One region of the Burkholderia pulmonis genome, then DNA from elsewhere that is predicted to be linked to it. Evidence: predicted binding sites of a transcription regulator. Region 1 holds the regulator's gene; each other region holds the start of a gene.

Region 1 (10,363 bases):
CTCGATCAGCGACGCGTCCGCGCGGCTGCACGTGGCCGTGTCGGCGATCAGCCGCCAGATCGCGAAGCTGGAAAGCGAGCTCGGTGCACCGTTGTTCGAGCGCCGACCGCGCGGGATGGCGCTGTCGGAAGCCGGCGAGCGGTTGCTGGCGTTCGCGCAGCGCAGCCTGCTGGAGGCCGAGCACGTGATGAAGGACATCGGCGGGCTCGATGCGCTGCACGGCAGCCTGCTGAAAATCGCCTGCTCCGAAGGGTTCGCGATCGACTTCCTGCCCGGCGCGCTCGCAAGCTTCAAGGCGCGTCATCCGGGCGTCGATTTCACCGTGTGGGTAGTGTCGCCGGCGGAGGCGACGCGGCGCGTGCGCGACGGCGATGCGGACATTGCACTGACGTTCAGCCTCGCGCCGGAGAAGGGTGTGCGCGTCGAGCACACGGAGCGCGCGCCGGTCTTCGCGCTGGTGCGCCACGACCATCCGCTCGCGGCGCGCGAAGCGGTATCGCTCACTGACGTCGCACGGCACGCGCATGTGCTGCCCGAGGCCGGCACGACGGTGCGCCAGCTGATCGACATTGCATGCGCACTCGACGGGCTGCTGCTCGAGCCCGAGCTGACGAGCAACAACACGGCAGCGATGTACGGCTACGCGCGGCGCACGGGGGCCGTGATGTTCACGGGGCTGCTGTCGGTACGCGACCGTTTCGATGCGGACGGCTTCGTCGTCGTACCCGTGACGAACCCGCAACTGCGCGAGCGCAGCATCCAGGTGCAGACGATGGCGGGGCGCGATCTGCCCACGTCGGTACGCGCGTTCCGCGACCACCTGATCGACGCGATGCAGGTCGCATCGGCGCCGCCGACGGCCATGCGAGGCCCGAGACGCCGGCCCGTGAGATAATCGTCAATCCGCCTTTCCTTGCCCATGCGGCTCATCGAGCCGCATCGCCCCCGTTCGACGCCAAATTGAAGAACCTGATTGTCACCCTCGATCGCGCCGGCGAGTTCGACGAGATCATCGACGTGCGCACGCCGCTCGAGTTCGCCGAGGACCACATTCCCGGCGCGCTGAACGCGCCCGTGCTCAGTAACGAAGAGCGCGTGCTCGTCGGCACGATGTACCGGCAGGTGTCGCCGTACGAGGCGACGCGCGTCGGCGCGGCGATCGTCGCGCGCAACATCGCACGCCATCTCGACACGACGTTCGCCGACCGGCCGCGCAACTGGCGGCCGCTGATCTATTGCTGGCGCGGCGGCAAGCGTTCGGGCTCGATGACGACCTGGTTCAACCTGATCGGCTGGAAGGCGCGCCAGCTGGACGGCGGCTACAAGGCGTACCGCCAATCGGTGTGCGCGACGCTCGATTCGCTGCCGACGCGCTTTCGCTATATCGCGCTGGTCGGCCATACGGGCTGCGGCAAGACGCGCCTGCTGAACGCGCTGCGCGACGTGGGCGCGCAGACGCTCGATCTCGAGGCGCTCGCGTGTCATCGCGGCTCGCTGCTCGGCGCGCTGCCGGGCAAGCCGCAGCCGGCGCAAAAGGGGTTCGATTCGGGGCTCGTCGAAACGCTTGGCCGTTTCGACCCCGAATGGCCGGTGTTCGTCGAGTCGGAAAGCCGCAGGATCGGGCTCGTGCAGTTGCCGATCGCGCTGATCGAAGCGTTTCACGCGGGGCCGTGGGTGCACGTCGACGCGGCGCACGACGAGCGGATCGCGTTCCTGCTCGACGATTACGCGCACCTGTTCGACGAACCGGACGCGTTCAAGGCGCAGCTTCATCGGCTGATCGGCCTGCACAGCCGCGAACAGGTGACGCACTGGAACGCGCTGATCGATGCGAACGCGCGCGCCGAACTGTTCGCCGAGCTGATCGACAAGCATTACGATCCCGCTTACGCGCGGACCTATCGCGCGACCTATAACAAGCCGAACCGGGCGCTGACGTTCACGTTCCGGCCCAACGCGACCGACGGGCGCGATCAGGCGCGCACGCTGCTGGCCGAACTCGCGCAGGCCGGGTTGCCCGCATCGGCCGCGCTTGCCGCCGGCGCGAAATCCGAAACCGACCAAGACCAATCGACGACCACACGATGACGACCGCACGCACCCAACCCAGTCCGGCCCTCGGCTGGATGACCTTCCTGCTGATTGCCGTCGCGGGACTGTTCTACGTGAAATGGTTTCCGTATTACAACAAGGCATTTGTCGCCGCCGAGCATCATTCGATCGGCCAGTCGATCCTGATGGGCACGTCGGCGGCCGCCCCCGAGCCGTCGCTGAAGGCCGCGCTCGACTACGCATGGGCGTACGGCAAGGCGATCTGGCAGGCGATGGTGCTCGGCCTGCTGCTCGGCTCGGCCGTGCAGGCGCTGCTGCCTGCGCACTGGGTGGCGCGCGTGCTCGGTCGCACGGGATTCGGCAGCGTCGCCGCGGGCGGCCTGCTGTCGCTGCCGGGGATGATGTGCACGTGCTGCGCGGCGCCGGTCGTCGCGGGCTTGCGTGAGCGGCATGCGTCGCCGGGCGGCGCGGTCGCGTTCTGGCTCGGCAACACGGTGCTGAACCCGGCGGCGCTGGTGTTCATGGGTTTCGTGCTCGGCTGGCACTGGAGCGCGCTGCGCCTCGTGCTCGGCATCGTGATGGTGTTCGGGATCGGCTATCTGCTGAACCGCATCGCGCGCCCTGAAGACCGCAGCATCGACGATGCGCAGCTCGCCGCGCTGGCAGCCGAGCAGGCCGCGGCCGGCAATCCGTTCGTCCGCTGGATGAAACTGCTCGCGCGCATGTCCGTGCGGCTGGTACCCGAATACATCGTGCTCGTGCTGCTGCTCGGCGCCGCGCGCGCGTGGCTGTTCCCGCACATCGGTCCGGACATCGGCAATCATCTCGGCTGGATCGTCGCGTTCGCGGTCGCGGGCATGCTGTTCGTGATCCCGACGGCCGGCGAAGTGCCGATCATTCAGGCAATGCTGTCGCTCGGCATGGGCGTCGGCCCGGCCGCCGCGCTGCTGATGACGCTGCCGCCGATCAGCGTGCCGTCGCTCGCGATGCTCGCGCGTTCGTTCAAGCCGTACATGCTGGCGATCGTCGCGACGCTGGTCGTCGTGTTCGGGATCGTGAGCGGCCTGCTCGCGATCGCGCTCGGGTTCTGACGCACGCAGGCGACGTGCCGGTCGGGCGCGTTCGTCGTATTTATCCGGCGCCGCCGCTTCACGCGTGCGGTGCCCTTTACAAGAAGCAAACAGGAAAACGCATGACCCAACCGAAGATTCATCCTCGACTCGAAAAGGCGCTGACGCGCGGCGATCTCGCGATCCGCCAGGCCAATTCCGCGCGGGCGACTGCCGTGCTGAACGCACTCGGCACGATGATCATCGAGGCCTCCGCAACGATCGGTGTCGATGCCAGCGTCGACATTCCGCAGGGCGACCGTATTTACGATCCCGTCAACGGCCTGTGGCCGCAGAAGATGCTGGTGTCGTTCGACGGCCCGGTGGACGAAGCCGAAAAGGAAGAGCTGCGCTCGGTCTACCTGGTGGCCGACGATCCGGGCACGCAGTTCCGCGTCGAATGGCATCGCGCGGACGGTAAGCTCGGTCGCCAGGAAGGCGGCCCGCTCGCGACCGTCGCGTTCCTGACCGACGTCGAGATCCCGTGGAGCGACGACGACGAGTAACGTCGTCGCGTGATGCCGGCGCCCGCTGCGCCGGCCGTCAGCGCATCATCCGCCGCCGGAACAGCCACGCGGACAGCAGGAACCCGCCGACTGCGTAGCCGGCGAGCACCGCGACGTGCAAGGCGATGTCGGTTGCCGGCCGGCCGAGCATCGCGGGCCGGATCAGTTCGACCGCGTTCGCGAGCGGCAGCGCCTGCGCCGCGTGCTGTGCGATCGGTGGCAACTGCGTGATCGGGAAGAACACACCCGACAGCAGCAGCATCGGCGTCAGCACGAGCGTCTGATAGAACATGAAGAAATCGTAGGACGGCGCGAGCGCCGTGACGATCATCGCGATGCTGGCAAACGCGAGGCCGGCGAGCGCGATCACGGGCAGCGCCGCGAGCATCGACGGAAACTGCGCATAGCCGAGTACCCCGGCGACGAGCATGATCGCGACGCCCGACAGCATCGCCTTGCTGGCCCCCCAGACGGTTTCGCCGAGCACGATGTCGCCGAGTGCGAGCGGCGTATGCATGATCGCTTCCCACGTGCGCTGCACGTGCATCCGCGAGAAACCCGAATACATCGACTCGAAGCTCGCGGACATCATCACGCTCGACCCGACCGTGCCGGCCGCGAGGAACGCGATGTACGACACGCCGTCGACGTGGCCGAGCATCAGGCCGAGCCCGAAACCGAGCCCGAACAGATAGATCATCGGATCGGCAAGATTGCCGAACATCGACGCGAGCGCGAGCTTGCGCCAGACGAGATAGTTGCGCCGCCAGACGGCGATCCAGTTGGTGGCATTCGCGGGCATCGCGATCGCGAAGCGCGATTCGCGCGGCGGGGCCGATGGTGTTGCAGCGGAATAGTTGCGCACGTCCATGGTCGATCAGTCCTGCATTTCGCGGCCCGTGAGCCGCAGGAACACATCCTCCAGATTGGCCGGGCGATGCAGATAGCGCAACCCGGGGCGCCCCTTGAGCCGTGCGCTGAGCGGTTCGGGGTCGGCCACGTAGCAGAACAGCGTCTCGCCGCTGATCTCGGTGTGCCTGGCGAATGCCGACAGCTCGTCGCGCAGGGTGGCCGGATCGGGCCCGTAGATCTCGATCACGTCGCAGCCGATCTCCGATTCGATCAGCGCGTGAGGCGCGCCCTCGGCGATCTTGCGGCCTTCCTCGATCACGCACAGCCGATCGCACAGGCGTTCGGCTTCTTCCATGAAATGCGTGGTGATCAGGATCGTCTTGCCGCGCGCGAGCAGCGAGCGCAGCCGTTCCCACATCAGATGCCGCGCCTGCGGATCGAGGCCCGTCGTCGGCTCGTCCAGCACCAGCACGTCGGGATCGTTGACGAGCGCGCGGGCGAGCGTGAGGCGGCGCTTCATGCCGCCCGACAACTCGCCGACCTTCGCATCGGCCTTGTTCTCGAGTCTCGCGAATTCGAGCAGCGGCTGCACGAGTGCACGTGCGGCCTGTGCCGACATCCCGAAATAGCGGCTGAACACGAGCAGGTTCTCGCGCACGGTGAAGTCGGGGTCGAGATTGTCGAACTGCGGGACGACGCCGACACGCTGGCGCGCGTGTCGCGCACGGGATGGAACCGGTTCGCCGCAAAGCGAAATGGCGCCGGCATCGGGATGCGCGAGACCGAGCAGCATCTTCAGCGTCGTGGTCTTGCCGGCACCGTTCGGCCCGAGCAGGCCATAGCATTCGCCGGCCTGCACGCTGAAGGAGAGGCCGTTGACGACGAGCTTGTCGCCATAGCGTTTTTCGACGTTCCGGAAATCGATCGGTGCGACGGACATGGGCATGTTGTCGTTGTGAGCGGGCGCGTTCCGCTGCCCGCTGTGCGGCCGGCTGGCGAACGGATCGGACGAATGCGTGTCACATGAGCATGACCGAAGCGCACAACGCCGGCGTGTATGACCCGCTGGAGTACGAACGGGCCATTCTAGTGCATCGGCTGCGTCTCTTCAGGGCATGCCTGCACGGTGCGATGCATGGGCGCACCGATCGTGCACTGCATCATCGCGCACGCGCCGGGCGGGGCGAATCAGCGTTTTCCATCCCTTGCGTCCTGAATTGCGGCGCACCATGATGAATGCGTAGGCTCGTTGTCGCGATAGGGAGGTTTCATGGCTAGCTACAACAAGATTTTGCTGTGTTACGACGGCACGCTCGAAGGGCGCAAGGCACTGCGTTGCGGCGCCAACCTCGCAATGGACCTGAAGGCCGAGACGCACTTGCTGTCGGTCGTCGACATGCGGTCGAGCATTGCGCAAAGCGCAGGTTTGCTGACCGATGTCGCATGCGGCCGCTTCGAGGAAACCGCGCGTGAAATCCTGCAGGAAGGCGTGAACTGGCTACGCGAGCGCGGCGTGCAGGCCGAAGGCCATTTCGCGTTCGGTTATCCGATCGACGAAATCGCGAATCTCGCGTCGGAGCTGAAGGCCGATCTCGTCGTGGTCGGCCACCGGTGCCGCAGCGGACTGTCGAGATGGTGGATGGGATCGGGCAATACGCAACTGCTCGACCGCGTGAACTGCAGCATTCTGGTGGCGTGTTCGTCGGCGGAAGAGCAGAAGGCCGAAATCGCACGCGAGCGTGAAGCGGCCACGGCGAACGGCAAATGATCTGAAGGCTCGATGGCTGCCTGACCGGCGATTCGTGCCGGTCAGGCGCCGCACCGCTTCAGCGGTGCATGCGTCGCGCGTCCTGCTGCGTTACGCATGCAGGTCGATCGCGGACAATTTCCACGAGAACAGCCCGAAGCGGTGGAAGATCGCCGCATAGCGCGTGCCGTCGGCGCTGCGCTGATACGTCACGACGAATTCGTCGATATTCCGGTAGCCCGCACTGGTTTGCTGCGGATGCTGCGCCTCGCTCGGGGCCGGCGCGGCAGGCGCGGGCGTTGACGCCGCCGTGACGGATGCGTTGGCGCTCGCTGCGGCGGCACTTGCGGGGGCCGGATTGGCCGGTGTGTTGCCCGATGTGTTGCCTTGCGGCAGATTCGACCAGTCAGGCGGACGCTCGCCCGGATTGCCGCGCGGCGGCAAGCCGCTCATCAGCGCGGCGACACCCTCCGGGGTCGCGTACGCATCGACCAGCGGGCCGATCAGCGCGGACCCGATCAGCGCACCGATCACCGCGAACGGATTGTTCTTCTTCACCGCGTCGATCCGGCGCATCAACTCTTCCGTGACCTGCTGCTTCAGGCTGATGCGCAGCGACGGAAAATCGACATACTCGCTGATTGCCTGCGCGTCGCGCGCATCGATCGCCGATTTCAGGCGACCGAGCGCGACGTACGGTGACGCGTACGCATAGCCGATCGCCGCAATGATCGCGACGACCAGCGCGACGATCAACAGGGGCTTGAGTCGCCTTGCGCGGCTCGGCGAACCAGTCACGTTGCCTCCGGTGCGGACATGTTCCGCAATCAGAGACCGCCCGGCGTAGCCGATCGTTCCTCTGCAATGCAGCGATCGATCATCCGGCACACCGCATCGATCGTACCGACCATGATCAGGCGTGAACGGCCGTGATAGACACGCACCGGCGCGCGGCGCGCGGGTTCCGCGTGATTGAGACCGGCGTTCAGCGATACCCGCGCGAACGCGGGGAGTGCTGACGGCAGCAGGGACGCCTGCCGTTCGACTGCGACTTCTTCTTGCACGGGCGCGGCCGCGGACAGCGGTGCGCAGGGCGTGCGGCCGCGCAGGTGACGCAGGCGGCCGAATTGACGGAAAGGCAGCAGACGGGCAAGGCGTTCCATGATGTTCTCCTCAGCGAGACGGAATGTCAGAGTTCGCCCGAGCGGATCAGCCCGACGGCGATGCCTTCCAGCGCGAATTCCGCGCTGCCGGCCTTGACGAAGATGTTTTCGTAATCCGGATTCTCCGCGATCAGCTCGAGACCGCCCGGCCGGCGCATCAGGCGCTTGACCGTGACGTCGTCGCCGAGACGCGCGACGATGATCTGGCCGTCCTTCGCTTCCGTGCGCTTCTGCACGGCGAGGAGATCGCCGTCGAGAATGCCGGCGTCGCGCATCGACAGGCCGCGCACCTTCAGCAGGTAGTCGGGCTTGCTGGTGAACAGCGCGGGATCGCATGCGTAGTGCTGCGAGATGTGCTCCTGCGCGAGGATCGGGCTACCGGCTGCCACGCGGCCGACGAGCGGCAGCGACAGCTGCATCAGGCCGGCGTGCGGCAACGTGAACTGGTGCGGGGCGTCGTCGATGCCGAGCAGGCGGATGCCGCGCGACGCGCCGGCGGCCAGCTCGATCACACCCTTGCGCGCCAGCGCACGCAGGTGCTCCTCGGCCGCATTCGGCGAACTGAAACCCAGCTCGGCCGCGATCTCGGCACGGGTGGGCGGGAATCCGGAACGCTCGATCGCGCGACGGATCAAGTCGAACACTTGCTGCTGACGGGCGGTGAGTTTGGTCATGGCTTAACTGTATGGATAGACAGTGAGCTGTATTTTTATACAGTACTTCGCGAATTTCAAGTGTTACGTGAGGTTCGACGCGATCACGCCGGTTCCGGCGTGATCCGGCGGCGCTAAAACGCCGGTTTATCCGCCGCAACCGTCCGTCCCGTCTGCGTTAGCACTTTTGAGTATTAAAAAATGAGGAACGATTATTTTTAATCATGTAACCCGTTCGTTAGACTGGCCCGACATCGCAATACCGACAACACTGGAGAACCAAGGATGGCGAAGCGCAATACGGGGCTGGTGGGCGGAGTGGGCCGCCTGATCGCAACACTCGCGCTGGGCGCGGCGGCGGCGCTGGGCGTCGCAACGCATGCCCAGGCCGATACGACGTTCCTGAACGTGTCGTACGACCCGACGCGCGAGCTGTATCAGGATTTCAACCAGGCGTTCGGCAAGGAGTGGAAGGCGAAGACGGGCGAGACCGTCAACTTCAAGCAGTCGCACGGCGGGTCGGGCGCGCAGGCGCGCTCGGTGCTCGACGGCCTGCAGGCGGACGTCGTCACGCTGGCGCTCGCGTACGACATCGACGCGCTCGCGAACAAGGGCCTGGTGAACAAGGACTGGCAGAAACGCCTGCCCGACAACGCATCGCCGTACACGTCGACGATCGTGTTCCTGGTGCGCAAGGGTAACCCGAAGGGGATCAAGGACTGGGACGACCTGACCAAGCCGGGCATCTCGATCGTCACGCCGAACCCGAAGACGTCGGGCGGCGCGCGCTGGAACTACCTGGCCGCATGGGCGTACGCCGTACACAAGCCGGGCGGCAACGAGCAGACGGCGAAGGAATTCGTCACGAAGCTCTACAAGAACGCCGGCGTGCTCGATTCGGGCGCGCGCGGCGCGACGACGAGCTTCGTGCAGCGCGGGATCGGTGACGTGCTGATCGCATGGGAAAACGAGGCGTTCCTGTCGGTCAAGGAATTCGGCACCGACAAGTTCGAGATCGTCGTGCCGTCGGTGAGCATCCTGGCCGAGCCGCCGGTGGCGGTGGTCGACAAGGTGGTCGACAAGAAGGGCACGCGCAAGCTGGCAGATGCCTACCTGAACTTCCTGTACAGCCCGCAGGGCCAGGAAATCGCGGCGCGCAACTACTACCGGCCGCGCTCGAAGAACGTGCCGGCCGAGCTGACGAAGCAGTTCCCGAAGCTGAAGCTGTACACGGTCGACGATACGTTCGGCGGCTGGACGAATGCGCAGAAGACGCATTTCGCGGACGGCGGCGTGTTCGACTCGATCTACAAGCCGCAGTAACGCCATAACGACAGCGGCGCGCCACGACAGCGCGCCGCATCCCCGACAGCCCGCCGGCGCGATTCACTGCGCCGGCGTTTGCGTCGGGCCCGTGAGCAGCAACGACCCAGCAAGAGCATCCGATGACGACGTACACCTTTCGCAAGCCGAGCGCGCTGCCCGGTTTCGGCGTGACACTCGGCATCACGGTGGCCTATTTGAGCCTCGTGGTGCTGATTCCGCTCGCCTCCACGTTCCTGAAGACCGCGACGCTGTCGTGGGACCAGTTCGTTACCGCCGTCACGTCGCCGCGCGTGCTCGCGTCGTACCGGCTGACGTTCCTGTCCGCACTCGGCGGCGCGCTGATCAACGCCGTGTTCGGCTTCCTCGTCGCGTGGGTGCTGGTGCGCTACACGTTCCCGTTCAAGCGCCTCGTCGATGCGATCGTCGACCTGCCGTTCGCGCTGCCGACGTCGGTCGCCGGCATCTCGCTCGCGGCCGTCTATGCGACCAACGGCTGGGTCGGCCAGTATCTCGCGCCGCTCGGCATCAAGATCGCGTTCACGCCGGCCGGCGTGCTGGTCGCGCTGACCTTCATCGGGCTGCCGTTCGTCGTGCGCACCGTGCAACCGGTGCTCGAGGATTTCGAGCGCGAGCTGGAGGAAGCGGCCGCGTGCCTCGGCGCGTCGCGCTGGCTGACGTTCCGTCGCGTCGTGCTGCCGGCCGTGCTGCCGGCGCTCCTCACCGGGTTCGCGCTCGCGTTCGCGCGCGCGCTCGGCGAATACGGGTCGGTGATCTTCATCGCCGGCAACGTACCGATGAAATCCGAGATCACGTCGCTGCTGATCATCACGAAGCTCGAGCAGTACGACTATGCAGGCGCGACCGCGCTGGCGGTCGTGATGCTGGTCGTGTCGTTCCTGATGCTGCTGCTGATCAACACGCTGCAGTGGTACCTGCAGCGCAGGACGAGCAAGGG
Region 2 (10,363 bases), 1.3 Mb from region 1:
TCATTCGACGCCTGGCGTGCGTGGCGTGCACGCTGGCGCTCGGCGCGTGCTCGAACGACTGCGGCAATTTGCTTTCCGGCAGTCATTCCACGTCGTGCACGATTGCCTGGGGTGCGGCAATGGTCGCTGTCGCGCCCGTTGCACTGGTGTCCGGCGCCATCGATGATCACCGGCAGAATGCGCGCGAGGAGGAAACCTGGCGGCGTTGGAAAGCGGGGGATCCGCCGGTCGTTGCACAGTGCGTCGTGGACTGTCGATTGCCGTTGCACGTGACGCAGTCCGACTCGGGCGAGTATGAGCAGCTTTTCGCGCACAGTCTCGACGAGATCATCGCGTGGTGGGGCGAGCACCCGACGCCCGGCCAGCTCCCGGTCGTGGCCGTGGCGTACAAATACAAGGGGCAGCGCCTGATGCAGTCGGATCCCGCTGCGGCTGAAGCCTATCTGCGCAAGGCGGCCGTCATGGTGGCCGAGCCGGCCATGGCCGAAGGCCTCGAATCGGACTACTTTCCGATGGGCGTCGTACTGAACAACAAGCGGTACTACGAGAAGGCGGCACAGGGAGTCCAGGAAAGCCTGATGATCCTGCGGTTCAAGAGCGACGGCGCCAGCGCTTTCAGGTGTCAGCCCATTGCGGCATGGCCGCCGAGTTACCCGGTGAATCTGGATGATGCGTGCGATCGCGCCTATCAGCGGCTTTACGATCCTGATTTCAAGACGATTTCCTATCAATATCAGCGTATCGACAATGTCTATGAACCGGTTCAGCCGAAGTAGCGCGCGGGGCACGGATCGGCTGTGTCCCGTCTGGCAATCGGGGGCGACTGGCACGGGTTCGATGAAATGACGGCGCGCGTCATCGCGGCATTGTTCGGTTCGACGCTGGCCGGCGTGACCCATGTGCAGGCGCCGGCATCGGCCAACGTAGAGAATCCGGATTCTCGCGCTGCGGCCATTCAGCGTGCCTTCAGCCCGGCTGTTCGTATCGATGAGTACAAGTCGCGCATCGATTTCGATCGGAATTTCGCTACGGACGAGGGCCGGATGATTGTCGCTTCGACTGGCGCAGGTTCGCGAAGGAGCGCATTCCCGGCCTCATGGCATTGAAGATCGACAACGACGAATTGCGCGTCGATGAAACGGCCCGCTCAAGGATATCCGCGAGTACGTATTCAACGGGCGGTTCGTGTCCGGTTCCCCGGCCGATGCGGTTCGCGTCTTGGTCAACGTTTGCAGGCGCTGGCAGAGGCGCATACGGCCAACGCGATGTAATCGGGGAGAGGGCTCTCTGCGAGAAGCAGCGCTGGAGCTGCGACGCAATGAAAAAAGCCGCTGTTTCTTTCGAAACAGCGGCTTTTCGCATTTGGTGGCGAATCAGGGATTCGAACCCCGGACCTGCGGATTATGATTCCGTCGCTCTAACCGACTGAGCTAATTCGCCGTGAAGAATCAAATTATGTAGATATACCGTCGGGCTGTCAACAGCTTTTTCCACCTTCCGTGAAAAAAGCGGCCAGCCGGCCCGTGGCGACCTGACGGCAGGGCGGGTTGCGGGCCGCCGGAACGCCCGTCCGGCAACCGCTCCCCGCCCGCCCGGCAAACATCAATCCTGCGCGTAGATGTCCGAGTCCTTCGTCTCCTTGACGAACAGCAAGCCGATCACGAACGTGGCCAGCGCGATCACGATCGGATACCAGAGGCCCGAATAGATGTTGCCCTTCGCCGCGACGATCGCGAACGCGGTGGCCGGCAGGAAGCCGCCGAACCAGCCGTTGCCGATGTGATAGGGCAGCGACATCGACGTGTAGCGGATCCGTGTCGGGAACATCTCGACCAGCATCGCGGCGATCGGGCCGTAGACCATCGTCACGTAGATCACGAGGATCGTCAGGATCACGATCGTCATCGGCCAGTTGAGCTGCGCCGGATCGGCCTTCGCCGGGTAGCCGGCTCCCTTCAGCGTCGACGCGAGCGTCTTGTCGAACGCCGCGCCCTGCGCCTTCGCGTCGGTCGCCTTGCCGTCGTAGGTCTGGATCACCGTGTCGCCGACCTTGATCTCGGCCATCGTGCCGGCCGGCGCCGCGACGTTCTCGTAGTTCAGGCCGGCCTTCGCGAGCGCGCCCTTCGCGATGTCGCACGAGCTGGTGAACTTCGACGTGCCCACCGGGTTGAACTGGAACGAGCAGGTATCCGGATCGGCGACGACCGTGATCGGCGCCTTCTGCGTCGCGAGTTCGAGCTGCGGGTTCGCGTAGTGCGTGAGCGCCTTGAACAGCGGGAAGTACGTCAGTGCCGCGATCAGGCAGCCCGCGAGGATGATCGGCTTGCGGCCGATCTTGTCCGACAGCGAACCGAAGAACAGGAAGAACGGCGTGCCGATCAGCAGCGCGATCGCGATCAGGATGTTCGCGCTGGCCCCGTCGACCTTCAGCGTCTGCGTGAGGAAGAACAGCGCGTAGAACTGGCCCGTGTACCACACGACGGCCTGGCCGGCCGTCAGGCCGACGAGCGCGAGGATCACGATCTTCAGGTTCTTCCACTGGCCGAACGCTTCAGTCAGCGGCGCTTTCGACGTCTTGCCTTCCGCCTTGATGCGCAGGAACACCGGCGATTCGTTCAGCTGCATCCGGATCCACACCGACACGGCGAGCAGCAGGATCGACGCGACGAACGGCACGCGCCAGCCCCAGCTGCCGAACGCTTCCTCGCCGATGAACGTGCGCACGCCGAGGATCACGAGCAGCGACAGGAACAGGCCGAGCGTCGCGGTCGTCTGGATCCAGGCGGTGTAGAAGCCGCGACGGTTCGCCGGCGCGTGTTCGGCGACGTAGGTCGCCGCGCCGCCGTACTCGCCGCCGAGCGCGAGACCCTGCAGCAGCCGCATCGCGATGAAGATCACGGGCGCGGCGATGCCGATCGACGCATAGCCGGGCAGGAAGCCGACCACGAACGTCGAGATGCCCATGATCACGATCGTCACGAGGAACGTGTGCTTGCGGCCGACGAGGTCGCCGAGCCGGCCGAACACGATCGCACCGAACGGCCGCACCGCGAAGCCGGCGGCAAAACCGAGCAGCGTGAAGATGAACGCGGCGGTCGGATTGACGCCGGAGAAGAAGCTCTTGCTGATGTAGGCCGCGAGCGAGCCGGCCAGGTAAAAGTCGTACCACTCGAACACGGTGCCGAGCGACGACGCGAAGATCACCTTCTTCTCTTCGCCCGTCATCGGCGAGTGCGAAATTTGCCCGCCTAACGTTGCCATGAATCGTCTCCAAGTCCCTTGATATAGATGTGCGGCCGCCTTGGGTGGGCGGGCCTGTCGACGATTATTGGCACGGAAACTTACGGCGTACTGACTCGCGCCTACAAAACGACTGCGCGTTAACCCGCGCCGAATCGGCCGCTTCTCGTGTCGATTGTGGCGCGAACATCCGGTAAATCGCCGGTTTCGACGCAGTTGCGCCGCGCTGCGGCGGCGCGCGTCAGGGTTAATCCGGGGCGGTGCCGGCCATCGGCAGGCTGATGCGCACGAGCGTGCCGGCGAGGCGTGGCGTGCGCTGGTAGACGTGATCGTCGAGCGTCAGCGTGCCGCCGTGTTGCGTGGCGATCTCGCGCACGATCGCGAGCCCGAGGCCGCTGCCGTCGCCTTCGCGGCCGAGGATCCGGTAGAAGCGCTCGACGACGCGCTCGCGTTCGGCGGCCGGGATGCCGGGGCCTGTGTCTTCGACTTCGAGGTGAACGAACCGCGCTGCCGGATCGGCATGCACGCGCACGGTGATGCGGCCGCCTTCGGGCGTGTAGCGGATCGCGTTGTCGATCAGGTTGCCGAGCATCTCGCGCAGCATCACCGGATTGCCGTCGACCTCGAGCGGTGCGTCGTCGGGCGGCCCTTCGTAGCCGAGGTCCATCCGCTTCGCGAGCGCGGCCTGCACCCAGTCGCGCACGGCGCGCCGCGCGAGCGCGGCGATCTCGACCGGCTCGAACGTGAGCCCGCTCGCGCGGTTTTCGGCGCGCGCGAGCGCCAGCAGTTGCGTGACGAGCCGCGCGGCCTGTTCGGAGCTCGTCGCGATCTGTTCGAGCGAGCGCTGCACGTCGGGCGGGACGGGGTGGCGCAGCGCGAACTCGGCCTGCGTGCGCAGGCCCGCGAGCGGCGTCTTCATCTGGTGCGCGGCGTCGGCGATGAAGCGTTTTTGCAGCGCCATGTTCTGTTCGAGGCGCGCGAGCAGGTCGTTGAACGACGTGACGAGCGGCTCGATCTCGGGCGGCGCGCGCTGCGCCTCGACGGGCGACAGGTCGTCGGGCCGCCGGGCGCGGATGTGCGCCTGCAGCGCATTGAGCGGCGCGAGCCCGCGCGACAGCCCGAACCAGACGAGCAGGATCGCGAGCGGCAGGATCACGAACTGCGGGAGGATCACGCCCTTGATGATGTCGTTCGCGAGCGCGTTGCGCTTGTCGAGCGTCTCGCCGACCTGCACGAGCACGGGCTGCGTGCCGCTCGACTGCGGCAGCGCGACCGTCGTATAGGCGACGCGCACGTCGTTGCCGCGCAGCAGGTCGTCGCGGAACACGACGACGCCGGGCGGCGGGCGGTCCTCGTCGCGCGGCAGCGGCATGTCGGCCTCACCGGCAACCAGTTCGCCGCGCGTGCCGAGCACCTGGAAGTAAACGCTGTCGACGTTGTCCGCGCGCAGGAAATCGCGCGTCTGTTCCGGCAGCGTCAGCTCGGCGACGCCGTTGACCGGATGAATCTGCCGCGCGAGCACGTACGCATTGGTTTCGAGCGCGCGGTCGAACGGGCTGTTCGCGATCGTCTTCGCGACGAGATAGGTGACGGCGATGCTCATCGGCCACAGCAGCAGCAGCGGCGCGAGCATCCAGTCGAGGATTTCGCCGAACAGCGAGCGCGGGCGCGGCGTTTCGGGCGATTCGATTTCGTCGGGCGGCGCGAACGGGTTTTCGTAGCGCGCGTCGCGCGCATCGTCGGCGGCCGACGACGATGCGCCGGTCGGGTGGCGGGAGTGGGCCGGCGTGGCCATCGCGGCGACGCCCGGTGTCAGCGCAGCGGCGTGCCGGCCAACGCGGGCTGGGGCGCTGTCGTGTCCGCCGGCGCGGCGGGCGCGACCTTCTCGAGGCAATAGCCGAGGCCGCGCACGGTCGAGATCCGCACGCCGCTCGGTTCGATCTTCTTGCGCAGCCGGTGCACGTAGACTTCGATCGCGTTGTTGCTGACTTCCTCGCCCCATTCGCACAGGTGATCGACGAGCTGCTCCTTCGACACGAGCCGGCCGATCCGCTGCAGCAGCACCTCGAGCAGGCCGAGCTCGCGCGCGGAGAGATCGAGCACGTGATCGTTCGCATACGCGATGCGGCCGACCTGATCGAACGCGAGCGAGCCGTGGCGCACGACGGTCGGGCCGCCGCCCGCGCCGCGCCGGGTCAGCGCGCGCACTCGTGCCTCGAGCTCGTTGAGCGCGAACGGCTTGGCCATGTAATCGTCGGCGCCGAGGTCGAGCCCCTTCACGCGTTCGTCGACGCTGTCGGCGGCCGTCAGGATCAGCACGGGGAGGTTGGAATTGCGGGCGCGCAGGCGCTTGAGCACGTCGAGCCCGGACATTTTCGGCAGCCCGAGATCGAGGATCAGCAGGTCGAAAGTCTGCATCGACAGGGCGGTATCCGCATCGACGCCGCTCTTCACGTGATCGACGGCATAGCCCGACTGGCGGAGTGACCGGGTGAGGCCGTCCGCGAGTATGCTGTCGTCTTCGGCGATGAGAATTCGCATGTTGCTGACCGATGGCCGGCAGGGCGTTCGCGCCGGCGCGGCTGTCTCCGAAGTGATTCGTGTACAACGCAGCCTGCATTGCGGGCTTGCATAAAACACTGTTTTTTTATACAGTGTCTGCATTCGTGGCGGCGCTTGAAAGCGGGCGCGCCTCTTACAGACGCTGCTCATCATAGCAAAGGACGATTCATGGAAGATAGCAAGAAGGGCTCCGGGATGACCGCCGAGAAGAGCAAGGCGCTGGCGGCCGCACTCGCGCAGATCGAGAAGCAGTTCGGCAAAGGGTCGATCATGCGGATGGGCGACGGCGACGCAGCCGAAAACATCCAGGTCGTCTCCACGGGCTCGCTGGGTCTTGACATCGCACTGGGCGTCGGTGGCCTGCCGCGCGGCCGTGTGGTCGAGATCTACGGTCCGGAATCGTCCGGTAAAACCACGCTCACGCTGCAGGTCATCGCCGAACTGCAGAAGCTGGGCGGCACCGCAGCGTTCATCGACGCCGAGCACGCGCTCGACGTTCAATATGCCGCGAAGCTCGGCGTGAACGTGCCGGAGCTGCTGATCTCGCAGCCGGACACCGGCGAGCAGGCACTTGAAATCACCGACGCGCTGGTGCGCTCGGGCTCGATCGACATGATCGTCATCGACTCGGTCGCGGCGCTCGTGCCGAAGGCCGAAATCGAAGGCGAGATGGGCGATTCGCTGCCGGGTCTGCAGGCCCGCCTGATGTCGCAGGCACTGCGCAAGCTGACCGGCACGATCAAGCGCACGAACTGCCTCGTGATCTTCATCAACCAGATCCGGATGAAGATCGGCGTGATGTTCGGCAACCCGGAAACCACGACGGGCGGCAACGCGCTGAAGTTCTACTCGTCGGTGCGTCTCGACATCCGCCGGATCGGCTCGATCAAGAAGAACGACGAGGTGATCGGCAACGAAACCCGCGTGAAGGTCGTCAAGAACAAGGTGTCGCCGCCGTTCCGCGAAGCGATCTTCGACATCCTGTATGGCGAAGGCATTTCGCGTCAGGGCGAGATCATCGATCTCGGCGTGCAGGCGAAGATCGTCGACAAGGCGGGCGCCTGGTACAGCTACAACGGCGAGAAGATCGGCCAGGGCAAGGACAACGCGCGTGAATTCCTGCGCGAGAATCCGGAAATCGCACGCGAGATCGAGAACCGCATCCGCGAATCGCTCGGTGTCGTCAGCATGCCCGATGGCGTAGCCAACGAAGCCGAGGCGCTGGACGAAGAAGAGTAATGGTTGTGCGCCGAGGTCAGGCTGGCGAGCCGGAGGAGAGCGACGCGCCCGAAGGGGCGGGTCGCTCCGGCCGGCGAGCCGGATCCTCGGGCGCCGACCGACGGGGCGCAGGCAGCCATGCCGCGAACCGCACCGCGACGAGGGCATCCGACGATGCCCTCGTTTCGTTTGAGATTGCCGCACCGGACGATCCGTTCGCCGACGATGAATCGTTCGACGCACACGACCGCTCCCGCCGTCGCGTGTCCGGTGTCAGCTTCCCGGGCGATCGCGCAGGCGATGTATCGGCGCCGGCGAGGGAAGACGTCTATACACGCAGCAGCCAGCATCCGCGTCGCACGCGCCGTGCGTCCGGCGCTTCTTCCAGTACTTCGTCGGGTGACGCTCCGGGCGCGACCGAACGCAAGTCGTCGAAGCCGCAACGTTCCTTGAAGGGGCGCGCGCTCGGCTATCTGTCGAGGCGCGAATACAGCCGTACGGAGCTCGCGCGCAAGCTCGCGCCCTACGTCGGCGAAGACGAGTCCGTCGACCCGGTGCTCGATGCGCTGGAACAGGAAGGCTGGCTGTCCGACGCGCGCTTTGCCGAGAGCCTCGTGCATCGCCGCGCATCGCGCGTCGGCGTCGCGCGCATCGTCAGCGAACTGAAGCGTCATGCGGTCGGCGATACGCTCGTCGAGGAAGTGAACGCGCAGTTGCGCGAGACCGAATGGACGCGTGCGCAGGCCGTCTGGCGCAAGAAATTCGGTGCACTGCCGCAAACGCCGGCGGAACGTGCGAAGCAGGCGCGCTTTCTCGCCGCACGCGGCTTCTCGAGCGCGACCATCGTGAAGTTGCTGAAAGTCGGCGACGATTTCCCGATCGACGATTGACCGGCCCGGTCGCGCGCGTGGCGCGCGATTTTGCTGCAATGCAACCACTTCCGGGCAGGCGGGAATACCCGCCGTCGCGTCGAACTGTCTCAAATACCCAATATGCTAAAATCCATGGGTTTTCCTCTTCGGCCTCAACCTCCAGCATGCCGCTATCCGAGCCCGTGCCCCGTCAGTTGCGACATCGACGCGCAATCCGAGCGGAAGCCTACGAGCGCGGCGATGGCTTGTGGGACATTGAAGCCTGCCTGACCGACCACAAGCCGCGCGATGTCGCGCTTGCGTCGGGCATCCGGCCCCAGGGCCTGCCGATCCACGAACTCTGGCTGCGCGTGACCATCGATCGTGACCTCAATGTCGTCGACGCCGAAGCGTCGTCGGAATGGGTGCCCTATCCCGGTCACTGTCAATCCGCTCCTCCTGCCTATCGGGCCCTTATCGGGCTCAATCTCTTCCGCAATTTCCGCCGCAACGCGAACCGGCTGCTCGCCGGCGTCGCAGGCTGCTCCCATCTCACCGAACTGTGCGCCGTGCTGCCGACGGCAGCGATCCAGGCGTTCGCCGGTGATGTGTGGAATGTGCGCGAAGAGGGCGGTGAAGGGCCGGATCACGACGGCGTGCACGCCGAACCGCCGTTCCAGCTCGGCCGCTGCCGTGCGCTGCGATTCGACGGCGAGGTCGTGCGGCAGTACTACCCGCGGTGGTATGGCCCGCTCCGGCCGGATATGCCCGGTGATGGCAGCACGAAGGAATGAACGGAAATCATTCGAAGAAGCGTCTTAAGCGACTTTTCATCCAACTCTCAGACTGAAGGGAATCACGCATGAAGATTCACGAGTACCAGGGTAAGGAAATCCTGCGGAAATTCGGAGTCGCGGTACCGCGCGGCAAGCCGGCGTTCTCGGTTGACGAAGCCGTCAAGGTGGCAGAAGAGCTCGGCGGCCCGGTATGGGTCGTGAAGGCTCAGATTCACGCGGGTGGCCGTGGCAAGGGCGGCGGCGTGAAGGTGGCGAAGTCGATCGAGCAGGTTCGCGAATACGCGAACCAGATCCTCGGCATGCAGCTCGTCACGCACCAGACCGGTCCGGAAGGCCAGAAGGTCAACCGTCTGATGGTCGAAGAAGGCGCCGACATCAAGCAGGAACTGTATGTCAGCCTCGTCGTCGATCGCGTGTCGCAAAAGATCGTTCTGATGGGTTCGAGCGAAGGCGGCATGGACATCGAAGAAGTTGCCGAAAAGCACCCGGAACTGATCCACAAGGTCATCGTCGAGCCGTCGACCGGCCTGCTCGATGCCCAGGCAGACGACCTCGCCGCGAAGATCGGCGTGCCGGCTGCTTCGATCCCGCAAGCGCGCGCGATCCTGCAAGGCCTGTACAAGGCATTCTGGGAAACCGATGCATCGCTGGCGGAAATCAACCCGCTGAACGTTTCCAGCGACGGCAAGGTCATCGCACTCGACGCGAAGTTCAACTTCGACTCGAACGCGCTGTTCCGTCACCCGGAAATCGTCGCGTACCGCGATCTGGACGAAGAAGATCCGGCTGAAATCGAAGCGTCGAAGTTCGACCTCGCGTACATCTCGCTCGACGGCAACATCGGCTGTCTCGTGAACGGCGCAGGCCTCGCGATGGCAACGATGGACACCATCAAGCTGTTCGGCGGCGAGCCGGCGAACTTCCTGGACGTCGGCGGTGGCGCGACGACCGAGAAGGTCACGGAAGCGTTCAAGCTGATGCTGAAGAACCCGGGTCTGAAGGCGATCCTCGTGAACATCTTCGGCGGCATCATGCGCTGCGACGTGATCGCGGAAGGCGTGATCGCCGGTTCGAAGGCCGTGAACCTGAACGTGCCGCTCGTCGTGCGCATGAAGGGCACGAACGAGGACCTCGGCAAGAAGATGCTGGCCGACTCGGGCCTGCCGATCATCGCCGCGGACAGCATGGAAGAAGCTGCGCAGAAGGTCGTCGCGGCTGCCGAAGGCAAGTAAGCGCGCGCTAATGAACACGCAAGGCGGCGCGGTTCGCACGCGACGCCAATCGAACAGAGGTCAAAATACATGTCGATTCTGATCAACAAGGACACGAAGGTCATCACGCAGGGCATTACCGGCAAAACCGGTCAGTTCCATACGCGCGCCTGCCGTGAATACGCAAACGGCCGCGAAGCATTCGTCGCGGGCGTGAACCCGAAGAAGGCCGGCGAAGATTTCGAAGGCATTCCGATCTACGCAAGCGTCAAGGAAGCGAAGGCAGAAACCGGCGCGACCGTGTCGGTCATCTACGTTCCGCCGGCAGGCGCAGCCGCTGCGATCTGGGAAGCGGTCGAAGCCGATCTGGATCTCGCGATCTGTATCACGGAAGGCATTCCCGTCCGCGACATGATCGAAGTGAAGGACCGCATGCGCCGCGAAGGGCGCAAGACGCTGCTGCTCGGGCCGAACTGCCCGGGCA
Region 3 (10,363 bases), 1.5 Mb from region 1:
CGTGCGACCGTCAGCGCGACGGCCGGCGGGTGATCGAGCAACTGGCCGGCAAGCGCTTCGACGCGCGAGGTGTCGGCGATCTGCGCGGCGACGACCTGGGCGGACTCGCGCGCTTCCTTAAGCATATTCGACAATCGATTCTCCTTCGACGTAGGTCGCGGTGAGGTTCAGGTCGCGGTCGAACACCGCGAGGTCGGCCCATGCGCCGCGCTCGAGGCGGCCGCGATCGGTGACGCCGAGGTAGTCGGCCGCGTAGCGCGACATCCGGTTCGACACGTCGGCGATCGGCAGGCCGAGCGACACGAGGTTGCGCAGCGCCTGGTCCATCGTCAGCGTGCTGCCGGCGAGCGTGCCGTCGGCGAGCCGTACGCCGCCGAGGCACTTCGTCACGTGCTGGCTGCCGAGCCGGTATTCGCCGTCGGGCATGCCGGTGGCCGACGTGCTGTCGGTCACGACGTACAGGCGCGGGATCGCGCGCAGCGCGGCGCGAATCGCCCCCGGATGCACGTGCAGCAGGTCGGGGATGATTTCCGCATATTCGGCGTGAGCAAGCGCCGCGCCCACGAGGCCCGGGTTGCGGTGGTGCAGCGGCGACATCGCGTTGAACAGGTGCGTGAAACCGCATGCGCCGTGTTTGAGCGCGGCAACCGCATCGTCGTAGGTCGCGAGCGAGTGGCCGAGCTGCACGCGCACGCCGCGCGCGGCCATCTCGCCGATGATCTCGATATGGCCCGCGATTTCCGGTGCGAGCGTAACGACGCGGATCGGCGCGATCGACAGGTACTTCAGCACTTCGTCGAGCACGGCCGACACGGCCGCGTCGGGCTGCGCGCCGAGCTTGCCGGGGTTGATGTACGGCCCCTCGAGGTGCACGCCGAGCACGCGCGAGCCGCCCGGCGTGCGCGTGCGCGCAACGTTGCCGAGGTTCGCGACGACCTGCATCAGTTCGTCGCGCGGCGCGGTCATCGTCGTCGCGAGCAGGCTCGTCGTGCCGAACTGCGCGTGCGTGCGGACGATCGTCTCGATCGCGTCGCCGCCTTCCATCACGTCTGCGCCGCCGCCGCCGTGCACGTGCAGGTCGATGAAGCCGGGCAGGATGTACGGCGCGTCGTTCTTCGCGGGATCGACGGGCTTGCCGTCGAGCGTGGTGATGCGGCCGTTCTCGCTATCGAGCGATCCGTAGATCCAGCCGTCGGGGGTAAGGATGTTTCCAGTCAGCATGACGTTCTCTTGATGATCTGGTGACGCGTGCATCCGCGTCGTGATTTGCACATTCGTGTCGTTGCTTCACGCATGCCGCGCACAGGCAGTCTCGCGCGTCAGCGTTTCAGTTCGGCGACGAAATCGTAGTAGTCGTCGCGGCAATACGTTTCGCTCACTTCGATCGCGCGCTGGTCGGCGCCGTAGCCGATCCGCGTGATCACCAGCAGTGCCGAGCCCGGCTTCACCGCCATCCATTTCGCGATCGCGTGCGTCGCGTTCGCCGCGCGAAAGTGCTGCAGCGCGCGCACGACGGTCATGCCACGCGCGTCGAGGTATTCGTACAGCGACGCGCCGAGCGCCTGCGGATCGGGCACCACCGCGGCCGGCAGCGTCGAGTGCTCGACGGCCATCACGATGCCGTCCGCGCGGCGCAGCCGCTCGAGCCGCGCGACCGTCGCGCCGGGCGCGAGGCCGAGCCGCGTGATCTCGTCGCGGCTCGCGGCGCGCAGCGTGCGCGACAGCCACACCGAATCGGGCACGAAGCCGCGCTGCTGCATCTTCGCGGTGAAGCCGACGAGACGCGACAGCGGATCGGCCACGCGCGGCGTGATGAAGCTGCCCGCCCCGCGCGCCCGCTTGATCAAGCCCTGCTCGACCAGCAGCGCCAGGGCGCGGCGGGCCGTGATCCGCGATACACCGACCGACACCGACAGCAGCCGCTCCGACGGCAGCGACTCGCCGGCCCGCCACGCGCCGCCGTGGATCGCGCTCGCCAGGTTGCGGGCGAGCTGCAGATAGAGCGGCGTGTCGTTGAGGGGATCGGGCGCCAGTTCGGACCAGCCGGTTTCCATGTGCCTCCGGGTGTCGGACGACGACCTCGAGCCGTCGAAAGTGAACGCATTATATAACCACCATAATACCAGTCAACGAACTGGTATTAGCGTCGTGAAAATCGCCGAAAGCCTTGTCCGACAAGCGTTTTAGTGCCAACAAATCCTTTGTTTACAACGCAGTACCAGATAGGGATTTACCCGAATTGGTATGCAAGGGGACAGTTCCAGTACACGGTTTGGCCGGGTTTCGGGCACGAATATGAAACCGGAATAGAACCAGTTGGAGAGACTGGTATGCATCGACGGCGGGGGGCTGGTGCGACGCGCGTATCAGTGGAACTCGCGGCTCGACGTGCGCAGGCCGCCGAGCAGCGGCGTCAGATCCTCGAAATGCTGTACGACGAGGTGCCTCACGTCGCTCGCGACCTGCCACACGCCGGACGCCGCGAGCAGCCGCGAATCGAGGGTTTCGCGGCGCTGCCGCGCAAGCAGCTCGGGCCGGACGATCAGGTTCACGCAGCCCGTTTCGTCCTCGAGCGTCATGAACATCACCCCTTTCGCGGTGCCCGGCATCTGCCGCGCGGTCACGAGCCCGCACGCACGCGCGAGCCGGCCGTCGGGCCGGTCGTGCAGTTCGGCCGCGGACGACAGCCGCCGCGCACGCAGCGCGGGCCGCAGCAGCGCGACCGGGTGGCGGTTCAGCGTGAGGCCGGTGGTGTGATAGTCGGCGAGGATGTCGTCGGCTTCCGACGGCGCGCCGAGCGCGGGTTTCTCCGCCTCGTCGATCGGCGCGGCGGCGAGCAGGTCGCGCTCCGGCGCTGCCGCGACGGCCTGCCACAACGCGTCGCGCCGATGGCCGGCGAGCGTCGCGAGCGCGTTCGCGGCGGCGAGCGCTTCGAGGTCGCGGCGTTCGAGCTGCGCGCGGCGTGCGAGCGTGTCGACGTTGTCGAACGGGCCGGCCGCGCGTGCGGCTTCGATGCGGCGCGCGGCGGTTTCGCCAAGGCCGCGCACGAGCGACAGGCCGAGCCGCACGGCTGGCTGGCCGTGGGGCGGCAACTGGCCGGGCAGCGCTTCGAGCGACGCTTCCCAGTTGCTTTGCGTCACGTCGATCGGCAGGACCTGCACGCCGTGGCGTTTTGCATCCTGCACGAGTTGCGACGGCGGGTAGAAACCCATCGGCTGGCTGTTCAGCAGCGCGGCAAGGAAGATCGCCGGTTCGTGGCATTTGAGCCAGCTGCTCGCGTACGCGAGTTTCGCGAAGCTGGCCGCGTGGCTTTCGGGGAAGCCGTAATCGCCGAAGCCCTTGATCTGCTCGAAGATCTGCTCGGCGAATTCGGGCGGATAGTCGCGCTCCCGCATCCCGTCGACGATCTTGCGGTGATACTGCTCGAGATTGCCCTTGCGCTTCCAAGCGGCCATCGCGCGCCGCAGTTCATCCGCCTCGCCGGGCGTGAAGCCTGCCGCGATCATCGCGATCTGCATCACCTGCTCCTGGAAGATCGGCACGCCGTACGTACGTTCAAGCGCAGGCTTCAGGTCTTCCTTTGGATAACTGACCTTTTCGATGCCTTGACGCCGTTTCAGATAGGGGTGCACCGCCCCGCCCTGGATCGGCCCCGGCCGCACGATCGCAACCTCGATCACCAGATCGTAGTAAGTACGCGGTCGCAGGCGCGGCAGCATCGACATCTGCGCGCGCGATTCGATCTGGAACACGCCGACCGTGTCGGCACGGCAGATCATGTCGTAAGTCGCTTCGTCATCCTGCGGGATGTGCTTCAGCGTGAACGGCTCACCATCCGGCTCCGGCGGCCCGCGCCACGCGGTGCGCATGTCGAATGCGCGATGCAGCGCCGACAGCATGCCGAGCGCGAGCACGTCGACCTTCATCAGCTTGAGCGATTCGAGATCGTCTTTATCCCACTGGATCACGCGCCGCCCGTCCATTGCCGCATTCTCGACCGGCACGAGCCGCGTGAGCTTGCCGCGGCTGATCACGAAGCCGCCCGAGTGCTGCGACAGGTGGCGCGGAAAGTTGAGCAGCCGCGCGGCGAGTTGGGCCCACGCCTGGATGAGCGGCGTCTGCGGATCGAGCCCGATCGTCGAGAATTGCTGCAGCAGGTCGCGGCTGCCGTCGAACCAGCGATGCCCTTTCGCGACGCGATCGATCAGCATCGGATCGACGCCGAGCGCCTTGCCGGTTTCACGCAGCACGCCACGCGGGCGGTACGTCGAGACCGCAGCGGCGAGTCCTGCGCGGTTGTGTCCGTATTTTTCGTAGATATGCTGGATCACTTCCTCACGACGCTGATGCTCGAAATCGACGTCGATGTCGGGCGGCTCGCCGCGTTCCGCGCTGATGAAGCGCTCGAACAGCATCGTGCTTTGCTCGGGATTCACCTCGGTGATGCCGAGGCAGTAACAGACGACCGAGTTCGCAGCCGAGCCTCGGCCCTGACACAGGATGTTCCGGCTGCGCGCGTATTTGACGATGTCGTAGACAGTCAGGAAGAACGGTTCGTAGCGCAGCTTCTCGATCAACGCCAACTCGTAGTCGATCCGTTCCTGCACGTGCCCGGGTATCTTTCCGGCGTAACGTTGAAGTGCGCCGCCCCGCGTCTCCTGTTTGAGATAGCTCGTCGGCGTATGCCCTTCCGGCACGATTTCGTCCGGATACTCGTAGCGAAGCGAGTCGAGTTCGAAATCGCATGCATCGAGAATCGCACACGTCTCCGCGATCTCTTCCGGCGAAAACAGCTTCGCGATCCGCCCACGCGAACGCAGATGCTGCTCCGCATTCGGCGCGAGCGCATACCCGCACTCGGAAACCGGCATGCCGACGCGAATCGCCGTCATCACGTCCTGCAGTTCCTTGCACGAGCGCCGGTGCATCGTCACGTCGCCCAGCGCGACGAGTCGCACGCCTCGACGCTCGCCCGCCTCACGGATCTCCTCGCGCTGCGCCCCGTCCAGCGCGCGCTGCAGTTGCACGAGCCCGAGCCGCGCACGTTCGCCGAACGTCGTGCGAAACCACGCGACCTGCGCATCGAGCACGTCCGCACGCACCGGGTACGCGGGCACGAGAATCGCGAAGCAATCAGGCATGCCGCGCAGGTGAGCAAACTCCGCGGGCGGCGCCGACAGCATCCGCGACGTCAGCTTGTAGGTGCCCTTCGGCGATGCCATCCGCCGCCATGAAATCAGCTCGGACAGATTGCCGTACCCTTCGCGGTTCTGCGCAAGCAACACGAGCCCGAACGCACCGGGGCCCGGATCGTGGCCGGGCGCGACGTCATCCGGCGTGACGTCGAAATACGAGCCGATGACGAGCGGCAGCCCTTTCGCCTTCGCGGCGACATGCATGCGCGGCGCGCCGGCGAGCGAGCATTCGTCGGTGATCGCGATCCCGCGATAGCCGAGGTCGACTGCACGCTCGACCAGTTCTTCCGCATGCGACGCGCCATGCAGGAACGAAAAGTTCGAACGGCAGAACAACTCCGCGTAATCGGGCAGCCAGCTGAATTCCGCAACCATCTCTGTTCACCCGAACAGGCCGTGCAGGAACCAGTGCGGTTCGGACTCGCTTCCCGCCCGCTCCCTGAACACCCAGTAGCACGCACCGGCTTCGTCCTGCGCGACGTGGTAATCGCGTGCGGCGAGTTGGCCATCGAACCACCCGGCCTCGATCCGCTCCGCCGACGACATCATCCTCAGCGGCGTACGAAATACCGGCCGCTCCCCGCGCATCAGCAACGGCAACGGCTCGGCCAGCAGCCACGCAGGCCTCGGCGGCACCGCCGGCGGCCCGCCGGCCGGCTTGCCGGCCGGCGCATCGAGCGGCAGCCAGCGGTTCGCGGCCTCGGGCCGGTGATCGGCGACGGGCGCCGCGCGCAGCACGTTCTCCGCCCCCAGCCGCGCGACCAGCAGCTCGAACAGCCGCTCACGCGTCTCGCGCGTGCCGCCCGGCTCGGGAAACAGATCGTCGGCCGGCGGCGCGACCGATTCGACGCGCGTGGCCTTCAGACGCACCGCGATCACCGCGGCCGGCAACTCGACGCGCGCGAGCCGCTCGCCGAGCAGCCGCATGAAATGCACCTCGTCGCGCACGGGTGCGGCGAACGCGAGCTCGAGCGGCGTCGGCGGCACGGCCTGGCGGCCGCGCTCGTGCTCGAGATCGAACGTCATCGCGGCCAGCGACAACTGCCGAGCGGCCAGCCAGCCGCACAGCTGCACGACGAGCCGGCGCGCGGCGAACAGCACGGCTTCCGCATATTCGACGCGCTCCGGCAATTCGAGCCGGACGTCGAACACGGGCGGCACCGCCATCCACGCCAGCGGCTCGACCGCGTCGCCGTACGCGCGGTCGAGCGCGGCCAGCAACGCGGGGCCGCAACGGCGCTGCAACCCCGCGCGCGGCAGGCCGCGCAGATCGGCGAGCGTGCGGCAGCCGAGGCCGTCGAACCAGCCCGCATACGGACGCGCATCGGGCAGCAGCACGCAGGGCAGGCGGTCGAGCGAACGAACGAGCGAAGCCGGGCTCGCGATACGGCGCCGGACGCGCGCACGCGCCGACGTGCGTGCGAGCAGCCACGCGCCGCGCCCGGTCGGCGCAGCGGACAGGCGCGCCGCATAGCCGAGCGCCGCGAGCGTCGCACGCACCTGGCGGCACAGCGACGGCAGCCCGCCGAACAGGCGCAGGCTCGGACCGACGTCGACGATCAGCGTGGCTTCGTCGTCGAGCGCGACGCACGGCGAGAAGCGCAGCAACGCGAGCGCGACCGCGCGCAGCGCATCGGCCTCGCGCGCGGGATCGCGTTCGACGAGCTGCGTCTCGGGCGCGAGCGTCAGCACGCCGCCGCGCTTCATGCCCGCGCGCACGCCCTGCCGCTGCGCGATTGCATCGGCGATCAGCACGACACCCTGCTCGAGCACCGCACGGCCGGCGCCGTCGGCCTCGCCGTCAGACGGAGGCGCGACGCACACGTCGAGCGGCAGGCGCGGCAGATGGATGCCGAGCAAGACGCGCATAGCGGCTCTCCACGATGGGCGACGGCAGGTCGAGCACGAGCGGCTCGCTGCGCGCGGGCCCGCGACGCTTGACGATGTCGAGCGACACGCCGCCCGGCACGGGATACAGCGCGACACGCAGCACGGCCGGCGACGGCTGCCGTTCGGCCGACAGCGGGCGCAGCATCACGAACAGCGTGTCGCCCGTGCGCGCGGCCGCGAGATGCAGGCGCCGCAGCGCATCGGGCCGTGCGTCCTGCCAGAGCAGCAGCGCGCCGCAACAGCCGGTCCTGAGCGCCTGCTCGGCGGCCCATAGCGCATCCGTGCGGCTGCCGGCGCGCAGCCACAGCAGCGCATCGGCCGGCACGCCGAGACTGGCGAGCGCGGTGGCATGCGGCGATTGCGGCGGCGCGACGAGCGCGAGCGGACGCCGGGCGCTGACGGTGCGGGCAAGCGCGGGTGCGAGCAGCCGCATTTCGCCGCAGCCCGGCTGCGCGGCCAGCAGTTCGACGAGGCCGCCGACCGGCCAGCCGCCGCCCGGCAGCTCGGCCGACAGCGGCGCGAAGCCGGTCTCGATCGTGCGCGGGCCGCCGCGCGCGAGCTGCGAGCCGCGCCAGAGCGACGGATGAAGGGATTCGGGAGAAACGGAGGATGCGAGCATGACGCCACCCACAACTGTATGGATATACAGTATATGGCAATGCGCCCGTGTCGCACAGCACCGGTGCAAAACCGGTTTTCGTCAGAGGAAAACAGAGAGTCGGCCGGCGCGTGCATCATGCTGCGGCGCGCCGGCCCGTCTGCTACCCGTCAGCCGAGCAGCAGCGCGTCGTCGTCGAGTTGCTCGTGACGCACCTTCTCGAACATCTGCAGCAGGTCCGGCACATCGAGCCCCTTGCGCGCGTCGCCCGACACGTCGAGCACGACCTGCCCCTGGTGCAGCATCACCGTGCGGTCGCCGTAGTCGAGCGCCTGCCGCATGCTGTGCGTGACCATCATCGTCGTCAGCTTGCTCTCGGCGACGATGCGCGCGGTCAGCTCCAGCACGAACGCGGCCGTCTTCGGGTCGAGCGCGGCCGTGTGCTCGTCGAGCAGCAGGATCCGCGACGGCCGCAGCGACGCCATCAGCAGGCTCACGGCCTGCCGCTGGCCGCCGGACAGCAGCCCGATCCGGTCGGTCAGCCGGTTCTCGAGGCCGAGGTTCAGCAGTCGCAGCTTGTCGCGGAACAGCTCGCGCGACGGGCGGTCGAGCGCGGCGCGAAAACCGCGCCGCACGCCGCGCGCGGTCGCGAGCGCCATGTTCTCCTCGATCGTCAGCGCCTCGCAGGTGCCGGCCATCGGATCCTGGAACACGCGCGCGACCAGGTGCGCGCGGTCCCACGCGGCCTTGCGCGTGACGTCCGTGCCGTCGATCGAGATACGCCCCGAATCGACGCGCTGGTCGCCGCTGACCGCATTGAGGAAGGTCGACTTGCCGGCGCCGTTCGAGCCGATCACCGCGACGAACTGGCCGTCGGGAATCTCGAGCGACAGCCCGCGCAGCGCGCGCGTCTCGATCGGCGTGCCGGGATTGAACGTGAGTTTGAGATCTTGTGCGGACAGCATGTCATGCCCCTCCGTTCTTGCGCGCGAACAGCTTCTTGCGCGTCGCCGGCAGCACCAGCGCGATCGTGACGAGCGCGGCCGTCACGAGGTTCAGGTCCTGCGCCTTCAGGCCGATGAATTCGCTGTTCAGCGCGAGCGCGATGAAGAAGCGGTAGACGATCGCGCCGAGCACGACCGCGAGCGTCGTCAGCACGAGCCGGCGCGCGGGCAGCAGCGTCTCGCCGATGATCACCGCGGCCAGCCCGATCACGATCGTGCCGATCCCCATCGAGATGTCCGCGCCGCCCTGCGTCTGCGCGAACAGTGCGCCGGCGAGCGCGACGAGCGCGTTCGACAGCGCCATCCCGGCGAGCGTCGCGCGGCCGGTCGCGATGCCTTGCGCACGCGCCATCCGCGGGTTCGCGCCGGTCGCGCGCATCGCGAGGCCGAGCTGCGACGAGAAGAACCAGTCGAGGCCGAGCTTCGCGACCACGACGACGATCGCGAGCAGCGCCGGACGCAGCACGTAGTCGGGCATCCAGTCGGGCTGCAGCACCGAGAAGATCGTCGGCTCGGTGATCAGCGGCACGTTTGGCCGGCCCATGATCCGCAGGTTCACCGAATAGAGCGCGATCATCATCAGGATACTGGCGAGCAGATCCATGATCTTCAGGCGCACGTTCAGCCAGCCGGTGATGAAACCGGCCATTGCGCCCGCGACGATCGCGAGACAGGTCGAGCTGAACGGGTCGTAGCCGGCCGAGATCAGCGTCGCGGCAACGGCGCCGCCGAGCGGAAAGCTGCCGTCGACGGTGAGGTCGGGGAAGTTGAGGATGCGGAACGAGATCAGCACCCCGAGGGCGACGAGACTGAAGATCAGGCCGATCTCCAGTGCGCCCAGAAACGAGAACAGAGACATGATGGGAAATCCTGTTGCTTCCCGGCCGGACGTGTACGGCCGGGCGAAGCGAACGGGCGGCCCCGGGTGGGAGCCGCCCGTCCGGCGATGTCGTCCAGGCCCGGATCGGGCCTGCAAGCGCGGCGGTCGGGCCGCTTACTTGATGACCGTCTTCGCTTCCTTCACGAGATCCGGCGACAGCGTGACGCCCTGCTTCGCGGCCGCGCCGGTGTTCACGAACAGCTCGAGGTTGCTGCTCGTCTCCGACGCGATCGCGCCCGGCTTCTCGCCCTTCAGGATGCGCGCGACGACCTTGCCCGTCTGGCGGCCGAGGTCGCCGTAGTTGATGCCGAGCGCCGCGATGCCGCCGCGCTTCACGCTGTCGGTATCGCCGGCGACGAGCGGGATCTTCGCTTCGTTCGCGACCTTCACGAGCGCTTCGTACGCGGACACGACGTTGTTGTCGGTGTTCGTGTAGATCACGTCGACCTTGCCGATCAGGCTCTTCGCGGCCGGGCCGATGTCGACGGTGCGCGGGGCGGCCGCTTCCTTCAGCGTCATGCCCTGCTTCGCGAGGATCTCCTTGAGTTCCTTCACGACGACGACCGAGTTCGCCTCGCCCGGGTTGTAGACCATGCCGACCGTCTTCGCATTCGGCACGACGCGCTTGATCAGCGCGACCTGGCGATCGAGCGGCAGCTTGTCCGACACGCCCGTCACGTTGGTGCCCGACGGGCCCCAGCCCTTCACGAGCTGCGCGGCGACCGGATCGGTGACGCCCGAATAGACGACCGGCACGCTCTTCGTCGCGGCGACGACCGACTGCGCGGCCGGCGTC

Evidence for each region. The regulator LexA, encoded in region 1, represses DNA repair genes until DNA is damaged. The targets are predictions, from matches to a motif close to ACTGTATNNNNATACAGT.
Region 2: recA (recombinase RecA) is a predicted target of LexA. The motif match lies at 5,879-5,896, and genes of this name have one in related genera.
Region 3: imuA (translesion DNA synthesis-associated protein ImuA) is a predicted target of LexA. The motif match lies at 7,718-7,735, and genes of this name have one in related genera.

What each region holds. Positions count from the first base shown of each region.
Region 1 is NZ_OZ480186.1:1,773,145-1,783,507, forward strand. Features, by position in the region: gene AC5LXK_RS08295 (LysR family transcriptional regulator) at 1-895, shown strand, start outside; gene mnmH (tRNA 2-selenouridine(34) synthase MnmH) at 961-2,088, shown strand; gene AC5LXK_RS08305 (permease) at 2,085-3,143, shown strand; gene AC5LXK_RS08310 (hypothetical protein) at 3,245-3,667, shown strand; gene AC5LXK_RS08315 (ABC transporter permease) at 3,705-4,538, opposite strand; gene nodI (nodulation factor ABC transporter ATP-binding protein NodI) at 4,545-5,459, opposite strand; gene AC5LXK_RS08325 (universal stress protein) at 5,790-6,287, shown strand; gene AC5LXK_RS08330 (DUF2939 domain-containing protein) at 6,378-7,064, opposite strand; gene AC5LXK_RS08335 (hypothetical protein) at 7,094-7,429, opposite strand; gene lexA (transcriptional repressor LexA) at 7,456-8,103, opposite strand; gene AC5LXK_RS08345 (sulfate ABC transporter substrate-binding protein) at 8,368-9,405, shown strand; gene cysT (sulfate ABC transporter permease subunit CysT) at 9,528-10,363, shown strand, end outside.
Region 2 is NZ_OZ480186.1:3,040,124-3,050,486, reverse strand. Features, by position in the region: gene AC5LXK_RS14160 (hypothetical protein) at 1-776, shown strand, start outside; gene AC5LXK_RS14155 (hypothetical protein) at 798-1,106, shown strand; tRNA gene AC5LXK_RS14150 (tRNA-Met) at 1,364-1,440, opposite strand; gene AC5LXK_RS14145 (MFS transporter) at 1,603-3,261, opposite strand; gene AC5LXK_RS14140 (sensor histidine kinase) at 3,488-5,035, opposite strand; gene AC5LXK_RS14135 (response regulator) at 5,053-5,781, opposite strand; gene recA (recombinase RecA) at 5,971-7,041, shown strand; gene recX (recombination regulator RecX) at 7,041-7,910, shown strand; gene AC5LXK_RS14120 (DUF2889 domain-containing protein) at 8,057-8,665, shown strand; gene sucC (ADP-forming succinate--CoA ligase subunit beta) at 8,734-9,900, shown strand; gene sucD (succinate--CoA ligase subunit alpha) at 9,970-10,363, shown strand, end outside.
Region 3 is NZ_OZ480186.1:3,228,323-3,238,685, forward strand. Features, by position in the region: gene AC5LXK_RS14990 (SIS domain-containing protein) at 1-125, opposite strand, end outside; gene nagA (N-acetylglucosamine-6-phosphate deacetylase) at 118-1,221, opposite strand; gene AC5LXK_RS15000 (GntR family transcriptional regulator) at 1,320-2,054, opposite strand; gene AC5LXK_RS15005 (error-prone DNA polymerase) at 2,367-5,570, opposite strand; gene AC5LXK_RS15010 (Y-family DNA polymerase) at 5,577-7,064, opposite strand; gene imuA (translesion DNA synthesis-associated protein ImuA) at 6,997-7,704, opposite strand; gene AC5LXK_RS15020 (ABC transporter ATP-binding protein) at 7,854-8,648, opposite strand; gene AC5LXK_RS15025 (ABC transporter permease) at 8,650-9,546, opposite strand; gene AC5LXK_RS15030 (ABC transporter substrate-binding protein) at 9,682-10,363, opposite strand, start outside.